DNA from 2 places in the Clostridium sp. LIBA-8553 genome. Region 1 is predicted to be linked to the other one. Evidence: a T-box and tRNA genes for the amino acid it is inferred to sense, from the RefSeq annotation. Region 1 holds a T-box; the other holds one or more tRNA genes.
What was found. A T-box is a leader RNA that pairs with one kind of tRNA and senses whether it is charged. The one in region 1 lies ahead of thrS (threonine--tRNA ligase), so its partner is inferred to be a tRNA-Thr.

Region 1 (7,425 bases):
AAATTAGTTTCAACTACAAATCTACCTAATTCTTCAGCATTATTGAAGACTTTTAAGTATAAAAATTCATCCTTATCTCCGATCCAATTGTTATTAAATCTACTACAGAATATTTTTAATTTTCTCATTCCATTTTCAGCATTGTATCCATTTAACTTCCTTAATGCTAAAATGTCATTTTTCATTTTTTCTCTATCTTCTTCTGTTGCTTTACTCTTTATTATAGAAATAATTTTTTCAACATCAATCGATGGAATATGTGTTACTAATTTTCTTTTTCCTTCAACCCATTTATAATAAGCCTCTGGCATAAAGACATATTGTATAAATTGTATTAGGCTATTATAATTAGGTACCATTACCCAGACATTTTGAAATCCAACATGTCTGTTGAATATTACATAATGTAGATACTTTGTGTCTTCAGTTATAGGTTCATCTTTGAACATTCTTCCTTTTAGGGTTTCATTTTTTCTTATTAATTCACCCCAATATTTCTCGGGATTTTCTTCTTTTTTTAATCTTTGACGAAATAAGTTACGCATCTTAAAACCCCCTTTATATACTTTATAATTTAATTATATTGCTAACTTTTTTTAACATCAAAGTGTAAAAAATCCTAAATTTCTTTATATACCCTCGTATACATCTAAAAAAGCTTGCTTATATTGATTAAACTATTTTTTTATGCTATTTTAATACTATAAATGGGTATATCAAATTAAGGAGGATTATATGTCTTATTGTTGTGAGATTTGTGGTAATTACGCTGATGTTCATCACATAGTTCATAAATCAGAGGGTGGTCTAGACTTTAAACTAAACTATAAATATTTGTGTAAGAAACATCACCGTTCTAAATGTAGCCCTCATAGAGATAAGGTTGTTGATTTAAATTATAAACTTGAAATGCAGAATAAACTTAATGAGCTCTTCATAAAAAGTTTTTATACTGGTAATGATATAAAAACTATGCTAGGACTTACACCAGGTTCCTTAAAAAAATTAACTAAGAACCTAAAGCGTTATAAAGAAGGATATTCTAAGGATGAATTAATATTTAATCTTATGGGCAAAAAAGTTTATTCAGAAGAATATATAGAAGATTTCATATTGCAAAAAGCAATAAGTTGTATATAAAAAAGCTGTATCAAGACTAATCCAGTTTTGATACAGCTTTATTTTATATTAATTACTAATTATTTAATCTTCCTCATGAAATAAAGCTATCTTTTTCTTTTTTTAAACAAGTTAAAATTTTATCCCCTTATTTTGCATTCTAACTAATTTTTTTATAATTACTAATTACTTTAAACAACTAACTTTTAACATCTTAAAGTGATTTATCCCATGGTGTTTCTATTGTAAACCCACATGTTAAACTATTATAATTATAGATTCTTAAATCCTTCAAAATCTTCTTAGCAATTTCTAAATGTCCCCTATGATTAGGACTTCCTTCTACTAGCCATGATTTTTGAAGTAATTCTTGACCTTTACTTAATTTATACCAATATTTATAATGATCTATTAACAATATTTCTTCTTCCTTAGCAACCTCTCTTATAGCTTTTATATATTCCTCTATATTTCTTTCATTTTTTATTGGACTTTGCAAAACAGGTATGGAGTTTATACTTTTAATTTTGCCTATTATATGAATTAAATTCTGTTTAAATTCTTCTGGAGTAATTTTTTCATATCCTCCAATCATAATAAAAACAGCTTTAGGATTGTATTTTGATACTAAATATTCAAAATTATTCATTAAATACTCTGAATTAGCCTCTTCTATACCAGAGTTAATCATAAACCTTTCTCTCTTATTTATGCTTCCATCATTTAATTCCCACCTAATTCTTTCTTCTACATATTCAACATAGTTTTTATAACCAAAGGTATTTCCTTTGCCAGTTGTATCTCTATCTCCCCAAAATACCCATACTCCCTTTTCATCTTCATTTATTAAGTTTGTCATAGATTCTAAATTATCATTGAAATTTTCTTTAGTAGACTTAATTAATTCTTCCTGAGATAAATTTTCCTCATATATATCAATATAAGATATATGTCCATAATAGAACCCTTCTTCATAATCTTTATTATCTAGATTTCGTCCTATATTAAAGGAATTTGCATTACTTATGTTCTTAAAAAATCCTTTATTCAATTTACTATTAATTAATTCTCCATCTACATATATTTTTGTTCCATGATCCCTTACATCTATTGCAAGAGTATGCCACATTCCATCATTATATCCACCTTTTGAAGTAGTTATATTTATTGAAAAAACCCCCTTCTCTCTAACTGAGAAATGAATTTTCCCATTATTTATAGCTAAAATAAGATTACTATCATCATCTCTTGAATCAAAAAAACTTAATATTGTTTGATTATTTCTATTATTTTCAACTTTAAACCTTGAAACTATAGATCCCTTTTCTAAATTACTAACTTTATTTAAATCCTTTGATTTATCTATAAAATCTCCACTAAACATTTTCTCTATCTTATAACTTACCAAACTTTTCTTTCCCTCTACCCCTTCATAACTAGGATAATAAGTAGTATCAACTCTCCTTCCCAAGTCATTTTCTACTTTTATTGGATAACTTAAATTGCAGGTATAACTATCTTCATCAAAAATATCTAATTCCTTAAAAATAAATTTAACTATTTCTAAATGCCCTTTTTCATTAGGATGTATTAAATCATTAAGAAGCTCATTTTTAAGATTAGGATTCTCTTTTTCTAGTTCCTCCCAATGACTATAATGATCCATCAACATTACATTCTTTTCACTAGCAATCTCTCTAATAACCTCCATATAAAATTTAAGACTTTTCCTACTTAAATCCATTTTTATTGTATTACTTGTTTGAAGAATTGGTATTGCCCCAAATTCTCTAACTTTATTAATAAGTTCTATTATATTGCTTCTATACTCTTCTAAAGAAACTATTTGATTTGATGAATCATTCATTCCAAGCATTATAAAAACAATATCTGGATCGTATATATTAACACAGATATGAAAGTCATTTATTATGTCTCTAGTTGTAGCTCCTGACACCCCAGTATTAAAAACCATAATATTCTCGTTTTTAAATTTCTCTTTTAATCTTTCTCTAAAATGTTCTGTATAACTTCTATATCCTTTAGTATGAAGTGGTCCATGAGTTATACTATCTCCAGTAAACACAATATTTAACCCTTTATCACCTCTAATCATTCTAATTCCCTCTTTCTTTTTATCCTCTAATTTTAATTTATAATATCATTTTACTTTAACTAAAAATAATATTTCTTCAGAACTTAATTATCTACAAACTAATTACATATTTTGTAGATTACTATTTAATTAATTATATCCCCTTATATGTTTATTACCAGAAAAATATTAATATGCTAAAAATTATATTTACTAATCAAACTATAGAAATTTAATTTCAATAAAAAAGACTTCAATAAAATTATGAAGTCTCCTAAAAATCTATTGTAAAATAAAAAAGCATCGATTATAAATCGATGCTTGGTGCACCATCAGGGATTCGAACCCTGGACTCCCTGATTAAGAGTCAGGTGCTCTACCAACTGAGCTAATGGTGCATATTGTGTTTTTTTAAATAATTTTACAGTTAAACTAAAAAAAATGGAGCGGGTACCGGGAATCGAACCCGGGTATCCAGCTTGGAAGGCTGGTGTTCTACCATTGAACTACACCCGCATAAGTGGAGCGGAAGACGGGACTCGAACCCGCAACTTTCACCTTGGCAAGGTGACACTCTACCATTGAGTCACTCCCGCATATTTAATTGGAGCGGGTACCGGGAATCGAACCCGGGTATCCAGCTTGGAAGGCTGGTGTTCTACCATTGAACTACACCCGCTTAGTGGTGCAGGTGAAGGGAGTCGAACCCCCACGCCGTAGGCGCTAGATCCTAAGTCTAGTGCGTCTGCCAATTCCGCCACACCTGCAAAACTATGTTTTAATTATAATATTTTTCAAACTCTATTTCAAGTATTTTTTTGTAAATTATTCTCTATAAACTTTAATTTAAATGTATCAATTGTATGACTTTGATTATATAATATTGAAATACTAAATTGTGCTTATATTTTTTAAATTCTAAAGATTTTTAATTAAGTTTTATTTTATTGTTTTATCCATTGACATACAAAACCAATAAACTTATAATCTAAAGTAAATATTATAAATCTATTAACACAATGAAGAGACGAGTAAACTTTGGTACATTTTCAGAGAGAGGGTACATTAGCTGTAAGTACTTTTAAATGGAATTAGTTGAAGACTACCTCTGAGTGACTCTAATCCAGTCCGTTATAATCACGTTACGATTAATTTAAGTGGTACTTTATTTAATATTACTAAAGTACAATTTGGGTGGAACCACGGGAATATACACTCTCGTCCCTTTTCTGATTAGGAAAGAGACGAGAGTTTTTTATTTTATATGAATGATAAAAAACTATATGAAAAACATAATTTTGAAAGGAGAAATTGATATGATAAAAATTACACTTAAAGATGGTTCAATTAAAGAAGTTGAAGCTGGACTATCAGTTTTCGAAATAGCTCAAAGCATAAGCCAAGGTTTAGCTAGAAACGCTTGTTGCGGTATAGTAAATGGAAAAGTTGAGGACTTAAGATTTATAGTTAATGAAGATTCTTCATTAGAAATCTGTACTTTCGATTCTAAAGAAGGTCAACATGCTTTTAACCACACTGCTTCTCATGTATTAGCAGCTGCAGTTAAAAGATTATTCCCTAACGATAAATTAGCTATAGGACCATCAATAGACAATGGATTCTATTATGACTTTGATACTGAGAAACCATTCTCTGCTGATCAATTAAATAAATTAGAAGAGGAAATGAAAAAAATAATAAAAGAAAATCCTGAAATAAAGAGATTTGAACTTCCTAGAAATGAAGCTTTAGATCTTATGAAGGATGAACCTTACAAAGTTGAACTTATAAATGAGCTTCCAGAAGGCGAAATAATTTCATTCTATCAAATAGGTGATTTCGTAGACCTTTGTGCTGGACCTCACTTAATGGCTGTTAAACCAATGAAAGCAGTTAAGTTATTAAGATCCACTGGTGCTTACTGGAAAGGTGACGAAAAGAACAAAATGCTTTCAAGAGTATATGGTACTGCTTTCCCTAAAAAAGCTGAGCTAGATGCTTATTTAGAAGCTTTAGAAGAAGCTAAGAAAAGAGACCATAACAAATTAGGTAGAGAACTTGGAATATTCACTACTGATGAAAATGTAGGTCAAGGTCTTCCTCTATTAATGCCAAAAGGAGCTAGAATAATTCAAACTCTTCAAAGATGGATAGAAGACGAAGAAGAAAGAAGAGGATATGTTTTAACTAAAACTCCTTTAATGGCTAAGAGTGATCTTTACAAAATATCAGGACACTGGGATCACTATAAAGATGGTATGTTCGTTTTAGGCGATGAAGAACACGATAGTGAGGTATTCGCTTTAAGACCAATGACTTGCCCATTCCAATATGCAATATATAACTCAACTCAACATAGTTATAGAGACTTACCTGTAAGATTCGCTGAAACTTCAACTCTATTCAGAAACGAAGCTTCAGGAGAAATGCATGGTCTTATAAGAGTAAGACAATTCACTCTTGCTGATGGACATATAGTATGTACTCCAGAGCAATTAGAAGATGAATTCAAAAACACTGTTGACTTAGTTAAATATGTTATGACTACTTTAGGAATAGCTGATGATATCACTTACAGATTCTCAAAATGGGATCCAAATAATACTGATAAATACATCAACGATCCTGAAGCTTGGGAAAATACTCAAAATATAATGAGAGAAATATTAAATCACTTAAATATAGACTTTACTGAAGCTGATGATGAAGCTGCTTTCTATGGTCCAAAACTTGATATCCAATTCAAGAACGTTCATGGAAAAGAAGATACAATCATCACTATCCAAATAGACTTCGCTTTAGCTGAAAGATTTGGAATGTACTACATCGATAAAGATGGAGAAAAGAAACGTCCTTACATCATTCACAGAAGTTCAATTGGATGTTATGAAAGAACACTAGCAATGCTTATAGAAAAATATGCAGGTGCTCTTCCAACTTGGATAGCTCCAGTTCAAGCTAAAGTTCTTCCTCTATCAGACAAATATGCTGATTACGCTAACGAAGTTGTTGAGGAATTAAGAAGAAGAGGCGTTAGAGTTGAAGCTGACCATAGAGCTGAAAAAATAGGATACAAAATAAGAGAAGCTAGATTAGAAAGATCTCCTTACATCTTAGTTGTTGGAGAAAAAGAAGCTGAAAACAAAGAAGTTTCTGTAAGAAGTAGAAAGAACGGTGAAGAAGGTGCTATGCCTTTAGCTGACTTCATAAACAGAATAGTTCTTGAAATAGCTAACAAAGAAAACTAAGAACTTTCAAATCTGTAAAAGACTTAGTTAAACAAAAAGAACTTGGATAATTTATTCCAAGTTCTTTTTTGATTTATTACATATTAAAATTTGCTATCATCTATGCCTTCTAGATACTCATCTACTACTCCAACTATACTTTCGACACATCCGTTTTCAAATGGTGATTTTAAGTTAGCGTATTTTAATAATCCTAGAAATGTTTTTGTTCCACCTATATTACAAAGATTTAAATAATCTGCCCATGCCTTTTCATGGTTTTCTCTATCTTTTTTCCAAAATTGAAGTGCACATATTTGAGCTAATGTATAATCGATATAATAGAATGGTGATAGGAATATGTGATTTTGTTGGAACCACCAACCACCTCTTTCTAAGAAATCACATTCATCATAGTTTTTGTGTGGAAGATATTTTTTCTCTATTCTTCTCCACGCATCTTTTCTTTCCTTTGGTGTAGCTTCTGGATTTTCATATACAAAGTGTTGGAATTCATCCACTGTTACTCCGTAAGGAATAAATTTAATGGCATCTCCTAAATGATAGAATTTATATTTGTCTGTATCTTCTTTAAAGAATAAATACATCCAAGGCCAAGTAAAGAATTCCATACTCATTGAATGAATTTCACAACTTTCCATAGTTGGCCATTGGCATTCTTGCATTTCTATCCAAGAACTTCTAAAGTTTTGGAACGCATGTCCAGCTTCATGAGTTAATACATCTACATCACCAGCTGTTCCATTAAAATTTGAGAATATAAATGGTGCTTTATAATTAGGGAAATTAGTACAATATCCTCCAGCAGCTTTTCCTTTCTTAGCAACTAAGTCCATTAAGTCATTATCAACCATGAAATCAAAAAATTCCTTAGTTTCTTTTGAAAGTTCTGAATACATCACCTTAGCATTTTCAACAATCCATTTTGAATCTCCCTTTGGTGTTGGATTTCCACTTAAAAAC
Region 2 (7,425 bases), 160 kb from region 1:
TTATAGTAGTTTTTCCTGTTCCTGGTCCCCCAGTTATTATCTCTATTCCATTTTGAAAAGCACTTATTATAGCATCTTTCTGAGATTCTGCAAAAGTTATATTATTTTTATTTTCAAACTGAGCTATTAAGTGATCTACATCTACATTTATATTTTGAAAATTGCTTATAGCTAAGGTTAAAATTCTATTAGTTATTCCAAGTTCACAATAATAGTTAGGTATTGTGAAAACACCTTCTTTATTATTAACCTTCTCTAACTTTATTTTTCTATCTAAAGCTGCATTCTTTATATTTTCTTCTATTATATCTCCACTTACAGTTAACACATTGCTTGCTTCCTTTATAAGTTCATCCTTAGGCATGAAAGTATGCCCATTTGCACAAAATTCATTTATTACATATCTTATACCACTTTGAATTCTAAAATGAGAATCAATCTCTACTCCTAAACTTCTAGCTATTTTATCAGATGTTTTAAATCCTATTCCTGAAATTTCATCACAAAGTACGTAAGGATTATTCTTAACTGTCTCAACTGAACTAGAACCATATTTTTTATAAATTTTTAAGCATTGATTTACGCTTAATCCGTGAGTTTGTAAAAATATAGTTATATTTTTTAGCTCTCTCTGCTCTTGATAAGATTCAATTATTGTCTCTAACTTTTTCTTACCAATTCCCTCTATTTCTTTTAATCTTTCTATACTATTATCTAAAATATTAAGCGTATCTTCTCCAAATGTATTTACTATCTTTTTAGCTGTGACTGGACCTATTCCTTGTATTATTCCAGAAGATAAATACTTCTCTATTCCATCCTTCGAAGTCGGCAATATCTCTTCACATTCTTCCACCTTAAACTGCTTTCCAAACTGAGAATGATTAACCCAACTTCCTGAAAGTTTTAAATTTTGTCCTTCTCTCACATGTGGTAATACACCAACTGCCGTATGAATATTATTATTTTCTCTAAACTTTATAACTGTATACCCTGTATCAGAGCTTTTAAATACTATACTTTCAACTATTCCATTTAATGCTTCCATATTACCTCCTAAAAGGTTTCTCTTAAATTATTATTACTATTAATTATATCACAATTATTTATTTTAAATCATGAAGCTCATTTTATTGACTTAGTCAAATTTAAATCTTAAGATTATTATGAGGAAGGTGATTCGTATGTTAATAAAAAATTGTAACATAGTATATTTAGATAGAATTGAACCTGGAAATATACTATTAGAAAATGGAAAGATTAAAGCTATAAACCCAAAAGAAGAAACTAATTGTGAAATACTAGATGGACAAGGACTTTATGTATCTCCTGGATTTATAGATGTTCATATACATGGAGCTGGCGGACACGATACTATGGATGGTACTTATGAAGCTATTAATGAAATTTCAAAAGTTATAGTTAAACATGGTACTACTTCATTCTTACCAACAACAATGACAGTAGCTGCTGAAGATGTGTGCAAATCAATGGAAGCTATCCATAAAGCAAAAACTGAAGGTACAGATGGAGCTAATGTTTTAGGAGCTCACTTAGAAGGACCATTCATAAGCCCAAGTGCTATCGGAGCTCAAAACCCAGACTTCTTAATACCTCCAACAAAGGAAAACTTCTATAAGTTAGTTGGAGAAAATGAAGATGACGTTGTTTCAATAACTCTTGCTCCAGAAGTAGATGGTGCTAAAGAACTTACTAAATTCTTAAGTGAAAAAGGTATCGTTGTTTCAATGGGACACACAAAAGCTACTTATGAAGAAGCTATGGAAGGAATAAAATGTGGATGTTCTCATGCTACTCACTTATTTAATGCCATGACACCATTCACTCATAGAGAACCTGGGGTTGTAGGTGCTGTTTTTGATAGTGAAATAACTACAGAAACAATCTCAGATGGTATTCATATATCATACCCAAGTTTAAGAGTTGCATACAAACAAAAAGGAACAGATAAAGTTTTATTAATAACTGATGCCATGATGGCTTGCTGTATGCCTGATGGAATGTATTCTTTAGGTGGTCAAGATGTTGAAGTTAAAGATGGAGCTGCAAGACTATTAAGTGGATCTTTAGCAGGATCAATATTAACTCTAGATGTGGCAGTTAAAAATATCTTTAACAACACTGATTATTCACTTAATGAAGTTATAAAAATGGCTACTTTCAATGGTGCTAAACATTGCAAAGTTGCTGATAGAAAAGGACTAATTAAAGAAGGTTACGACGCCGACTTAATTCTTTTTGATGAAAACATAGATATAAAATATGTAATAGTTAATGGAAAATTAGTTCATAAAGCTTAATAAAAAAACACTTTGGGATACCAAAGTGTTTTTATTTCTTAATTTTAAATATTTAAATATATTATAAAATAAATTCTATAAAAATTAAAAAGCTTAGGAAGAACATCCTAAGCTTTTATTTGTATTAAAGGTATTTTTTTATTTCCTCAACTTTATCTAATTTTTCCCATGGAAGATCTAAGTCTGTTCTTCCAAAATGTCCATAAGCAGCTGTTTGCTTATAGATAGGTCTTCTTAAGTCTAGGTCTCTTATTATAGCACCTGGTCTTAAATCAAATACTTTATTTATTATATTAACTATTTCTTCATCTGATACTTTTCCAGTTCCGAAAGTATCTACTATAATTGATACTGGTCTAGCAACACCAATAGCATACGCAACTTGAACTTCTAATTTATCTGCCACGCCTGCAGCAACTAAGTTTTTAGCCACCCATCTAGCAGCATATGCAGCTGATCTATCAACCTTAGTTGGATCTTTTCCTGAGAAAGCACCACCACCGTGTCTTCCATATCCACCATAAGTATCAACTATGATCTTTCTTCCTGTTAATCCAGCATCACCTTGAGGTCCACCGATAACGAATCTTCCTGTTGGATTTATGTAATACTTAGTATTTTCATCTAATAACTCTGCTGGTATAACAGCTTTTATAACATGTTCCATTAAATCAGCTTGTATTTGCTCTTGAGATACTTCTGGACCATGTTGTGTTGAAATTACTATTGCATCTATTCTAACTGGTTTATCATTTTCATATTCAACAGTAACTTGTGTTTTTCCGTCTGGTCTTAAGTAAGGTAAAGTTCCGTTCTTTCTTACTTCTGTTAATCTTCTTGATAATCTATGAGCCATAGCAATTGGTGCTGGCATATATTCTTCAGTTTCATTAGTAGCAAAACCAAACATCATTCCTTGGTCTCCTGCTCCTACTGCGTCTATATCTATTTTTTCACCAGCTCTTGATTCTAGAGCTTCATCAACTCCCATAGCTATGTCTGATGATTGCTCATCTATTGTAGTCATAACTGAACAAGTTTCACAGTCGAAACCATACTTGGCTCTATCATATCCTATGTTTTTTATAGTTTCTCTAGCTATTTTAGGAATATCAACATAACAGTTAGTTGTTATTTCTCCCATTACCATTACTAATCCTGTAGTAACAGCTGTTTCGCAAGCAACTCTTGCATTTGGATCTTTTTCAAATATAGCATCTAAAACTGCATCTGAAATTTGGTCACATATTTTATCTGGATGTCCTTCAGTAACTGATTCTGATGTAAATAATCTTCTCATGGCTATAACGCTATCTTACTATCTTAAATAAGATAGCCGATTCACCCCTTTCACTTTTTATTTATTTCAACCCTGTTTTTTTAATTATTCATTAAATTATTCTTTCCAACTATCTAAAATAATATCTTTAATCTTTTATTTAAAAAAGTTATATATCTTAATGCGCGCTTTTAAGATATATTTTATTAACAAAAAAATCTCTTCTAAACCTTTAAAAGATTTAAGAAGAGATTCTAGTTATACACTAAATTTATCTTCTCTCATCTTGTAAAGAAAATTCTTTACCGGAATTGGCACCGTGGTGACTTCTCACTGGTTGCCGGGTTTCATAGGGCCTTTTTCCCTCCACCTCTCTGGATAAGAGTATATAAATACTAAATATTCTATTTTATTAAGATATTATTTTAAACAAAGAGACACTATTCTCAAGTGTCTCTTGCTGGTGGTGGAAGAAGGATTCGAACCTTCGAAGTCGTCCGACAACAGATTTACAGTCTGCCCCCTTTGGCCACTCGGGAATTCCACCACATATGGAGCTGATGATCGGACTTGAACCGATAACCTGCTGATTACAAGTCAGCTGCTCTGCCAATTGAGCCACACCAGCATATCAATATTTTGTTTTAAATAAATGGTGGTGGAAGAAGGATTCGAACCTTCGAAGTCGTCCGACAACAGATTTACAGTCTGCCCCCTTTGGCCACTCGGGAATTCCACCACATGTGGAGCTGATGATCGGACTTGAACCGATAACCTGCTGATTACAAGTCAGCTGCTCTGCCAATTGAGCCACACCAGCACATTTATTAATTTTTAATGGTGGTCGCAACAGGGATCGAACCTGTGACCCCCTGCTTGTAAGGCAGGTGCTCTCCCAGCTGAGCTATGCGACCTTATTGGTGGTGGAAGAAGGATTCGAACCTTCGAAGTCGTCCGACAACAGATTTACAGTCTGCCCCCTTTGGCCACTCGGGAATTCCACCACTTATGGAGCTGATGATCGGACTTGAACCGATAACCTGCTGATTACAAGTCAGCTGCTCTGCCAATTGAGCCACACCAGCACATTTATTGTTTTTCTTTGTCGTTTTGGCTCATCGCCAATCGACAAGACTTAGTATATATTGTTATGCTTTTTATTTCAAACTCAATTTCAGGTCATTTCCAGCAATTATGTTAAGTTATTTTCGATTTTCTCAATATATCTTTTATTTACTTCTTTTTTAATTGTATATTTTCTTCAATCAATTCAATATTTATATATGGACTCAATATATCTTTCATTTCCTTGTATTCTTTCTCTTCCAATTTATCCTTTAAGATTCTAAATATATCAACCGCAGCATCAAGCTCATCGCTTCTTTTAATGTGCTCTAATAATATTCCATAGTCTGATATAGATAAATTTTTAGCTATAGATATTAGTTTAAATTTATCCGATTTTGCTATTTTTTTTGGAATTGAGAATTTATCCATTTTAAAAACCTCTTCGCTTTCTTCTTCCAAAGAACTCTCTACATTAAAATTATCCTTACCTTTATTACCTTTATTTTTCTCAATCTCCTTTACAGACTCTTCAATTTTTTCTTCTATAGCCTCTTCTTTTTTTTCTATTTCAGATTCATACTCATCAAAAATATCTCTTTCTTTTGCATCATAATTATTATTTTCATCCAATTTATTATTATTATCTTCTTTTTCTTTTTTTTCTTCAATTTTATTATACTCTTTATTTTTATTACTGTTTTCATCTAAATAATTCTTGCTTTCTTCTTCTATCCTATTAACTTCAAATTTTTGATTGTGTTCAAAATTTAAATTAACAAGGTACAACATAATCCCCATTGTAATTGTAGTAAAAAAAAGTATTAAAAAACTTAAAACCCCTCTATTCATTAATACATTCACCTCCTCTTTTAATAATTGCCACCTAAAATCTTTTTTATACTTCTCTTTAATATTTCTAATTATCCCTTCATATAATTAATCAGGGGGTGAAGCCTTGAAAAAAATAAAAACTTATTACGAACATTATTTAGCATATTATGAAATTTCAAATTTTTTAAAAGATTATATAGATGAAAAAACATTAATAGTATGTATAGGTACAGATAAATGTATAGGTGATTGTTTAGGACCTCTAGTTGGGACTCTATTAAAAGAAAAATTCTTTCCCTTAAATGTATTTGGAACACTTGAATCTCCTATACATGCACTTAATCTCGATAAAAAAATAACTGAAATATTAAAAAATTATCCTGGATATAAAATAGTAGCTATAGATGCCTGTTTAGGAGATTCAAAATCTATTGGAGAAATTCATACTAGAAACGAACCAATACACCCTGGAAAAGGTGTTGGAAAAACTCTTAGAAGCGTTGGCGACACTTCTATTATTGCAATAGTTGATTCATCTGAAAATATAGATTTATTTACTAGTAGACCTATTAGATTAAGCTTCATCTTAGACATGGCTAAAGTTATCGTTGATGCTTTGATACACGCTTATTATTTAAGCACAAAAAAAAATTAACCATATATCTCTTAATATTAAGAGATATATGGTTAATTTTATTCATCAATTAATTTTACTTCTAAATCGTCCATACTTAAGTTTATTTTTTCGAAAGATTTAAGAACCTTTCCAGTTCCCTCAGCTACGCATCTTACAGCATCTTCTGCTACATTAACCTTAACACCAGTTCTTTGCTCAATGAATTTATCTAAACCATTTAGTAAAGCTCCTCCACCAGTCATAAGAATTCCTTCTTCAATTATATCAGCAGCTAATTCTGGTGGTGTTTTTTCAAGAACAGAATGTACAGCTTCACCAATTATACCTACCTCATCTTTTAATGCTACTCTAAGCTCTTCACTATCTACCTTTATAATTCCAGGCAGACCAGTTATTAAATTTCTCCCTTTTACTTCCATTAGTTCATTTCTATTGCCTTTTACAACTGTTGCAACATTTATTTTAAGTTCTTCAGCAGTTCTCTCACCAATCATAAGTCTGTATTTATTTCTAACAAACTTAATTATAGCTTCATCAAATTTATCACCAGCGACCTTTACAGATTCTCTAATAACAATTCCACCTAAAGATATTATAGCAATGTCTGCAGTTCCTCCACCTATATCAACAACCATATGCCCACTAGCCTTTGATATATCTAATCCAGCTCCTATTGCAGCAGCTAATGGTTCTTCTATAAGATATACATTTTTAGCTCCTGCATTCTTAGCAGCATCTATAACTGCTCTTTTCTCTATTTCAGTTGCTTGAGAAGGTATGCACACCATAACCTTTGGCGCTGATATTCTTCTATTTCCAACACCTTTTTTAATGAAATATTTTAACATAGCTTCTGTCATTTCATAATCTGATATTACACCATTTCTCATAGGTCTTAATGCTACTATATTTCCTGGTGTTCTACCAATCATTTGTCTTGCAGCTTCTCCTACTGCTAAAACTTTGTTTTTATTTTTGTCTATTGCTACCACTGATGGCTCTTTTAAGACTATACCTTTATCCTTCATATAGACAAGAACTGTTGCTGTCCCAAGATCTATGCCCATATCTGTACCTTTTCTCCAAAACCACATACTTACACTCCCTAATATATAATAAAATCATTATTTTGTCGTAAAATTATACATAAATACTAACTTTTATTATATAAGGAATATTTTTATCATTCAACAATTTTATACTTTAACTTGGTAGCTTTTCCACCTCTTATATGTCTTTCAGCCTTATTTAAATCCAATATACTTTTTGCCTCTTCAGCTATATCTGGA

Region 2: it encodes a tRNA-Thr, which carries the amino acid that the T-box ahead of thrS (threonine--tRNA ligase) is inferred to sense. The anticodon was not compared.

The regions. Positions count from the first base shown of each region.
Region 1 covers NZ_CM173489.1:3,113,493-3,120,917, forward strand. The annotation lists gene AC2JAQ_RS14065 (hypothetical protein) at 1-545, opposite strand, end outside; gene AC2JAQ_RS14070 (HNH endonuclease signature motif containing protein) at 736-1,140, shown strand; gene AC2JAQ_RS14075 (GDSL-type esterase/lipase family protein) at 1,334-3,235, opposite strand; tRNA gene AC2JAQ_RS14080 (tRNA-Lys) at 3,537-3,612, opposite strand; tRNA gene AC2JAQ_RS14085 (tRNA-Gly) at 3,657-3,730, opposite strand; tRNA gene AC2JAQ_RS14090 (tRNA-Gly) at 3,736-3,810, opposite strand; tRNA gene AC2JAQ_RS14095 (tRNA-Gly) at 3,820-3,893, opposite strand; tRNA gene AC2JAQ_RS14100 (tRNA-Leu) at 3,898-3,981, opposite strand; T-box leader at 4,225-4,443, shown strand; gene thrS (threonine--tRNA ligase) at 4,531-6,462, shown strand; gene AC2JAQ_RS14110 (M3 family oligoendopeptidase) at 6,546-7,425, opposite strand, start outside.
Region 2 covers NZ_CM173489.1:2,955,223-2,962,647, forward strand. The annotation lists gene recD2 (SF1B family DNA helicase RecD2) at 1-1,048, opposite strand, end outside; gene nagA (N-acetylglucosamine-6-phosphate deacetylase) at 1,185-2,321, shown strand; gene metK (methionine adenosyltransferase) at 2,446-3,621, opposite strand; SAM riboswitch class I at 3,879-3,985, opposite strand; tRNA gene AC2JAQ_RS13210 (tRNA-Tyr) at 4,062-4,147, opposite strand; tRNA gene AC2JAQ_RS13215 (tRNA-Thr) at 4,153-4,228, opposite strand; tRNA gene AC2JAQ_RS13220 (tRNA-Tyr) at 4,254-4,339, opposite strand; tRNA gene AC2JAQ_RS13225 (tRNA-Thr) at 4,345-4,420, opposite strand; tRNA gene AC2JAQ_RS13230 (tRNA-Val) at 4,439-4,514, opposite strand; tRNA gene AC2JAQ_RS13235 (tRNA-Tyr) at 4,519-4,604, opposite strand; tRNA gene AC2JAQ_RS13240 (tRNA-Thr) at 4,610-4,685, opposite strand; gene AC2JAQ_RS13245 (hypothetical protein) at 4,834-5,517, opposite strand; gene yyaC (spore protease YyaC) at 5,624-6,154, shown strand; gene mreB (rod shape-determining protein MreB) at 6,193-7,230, opposite strand; gene spoIIID (sporulation transcriptional regulator SpoIIID) at 7,320-7,425, opposite strand, start outside.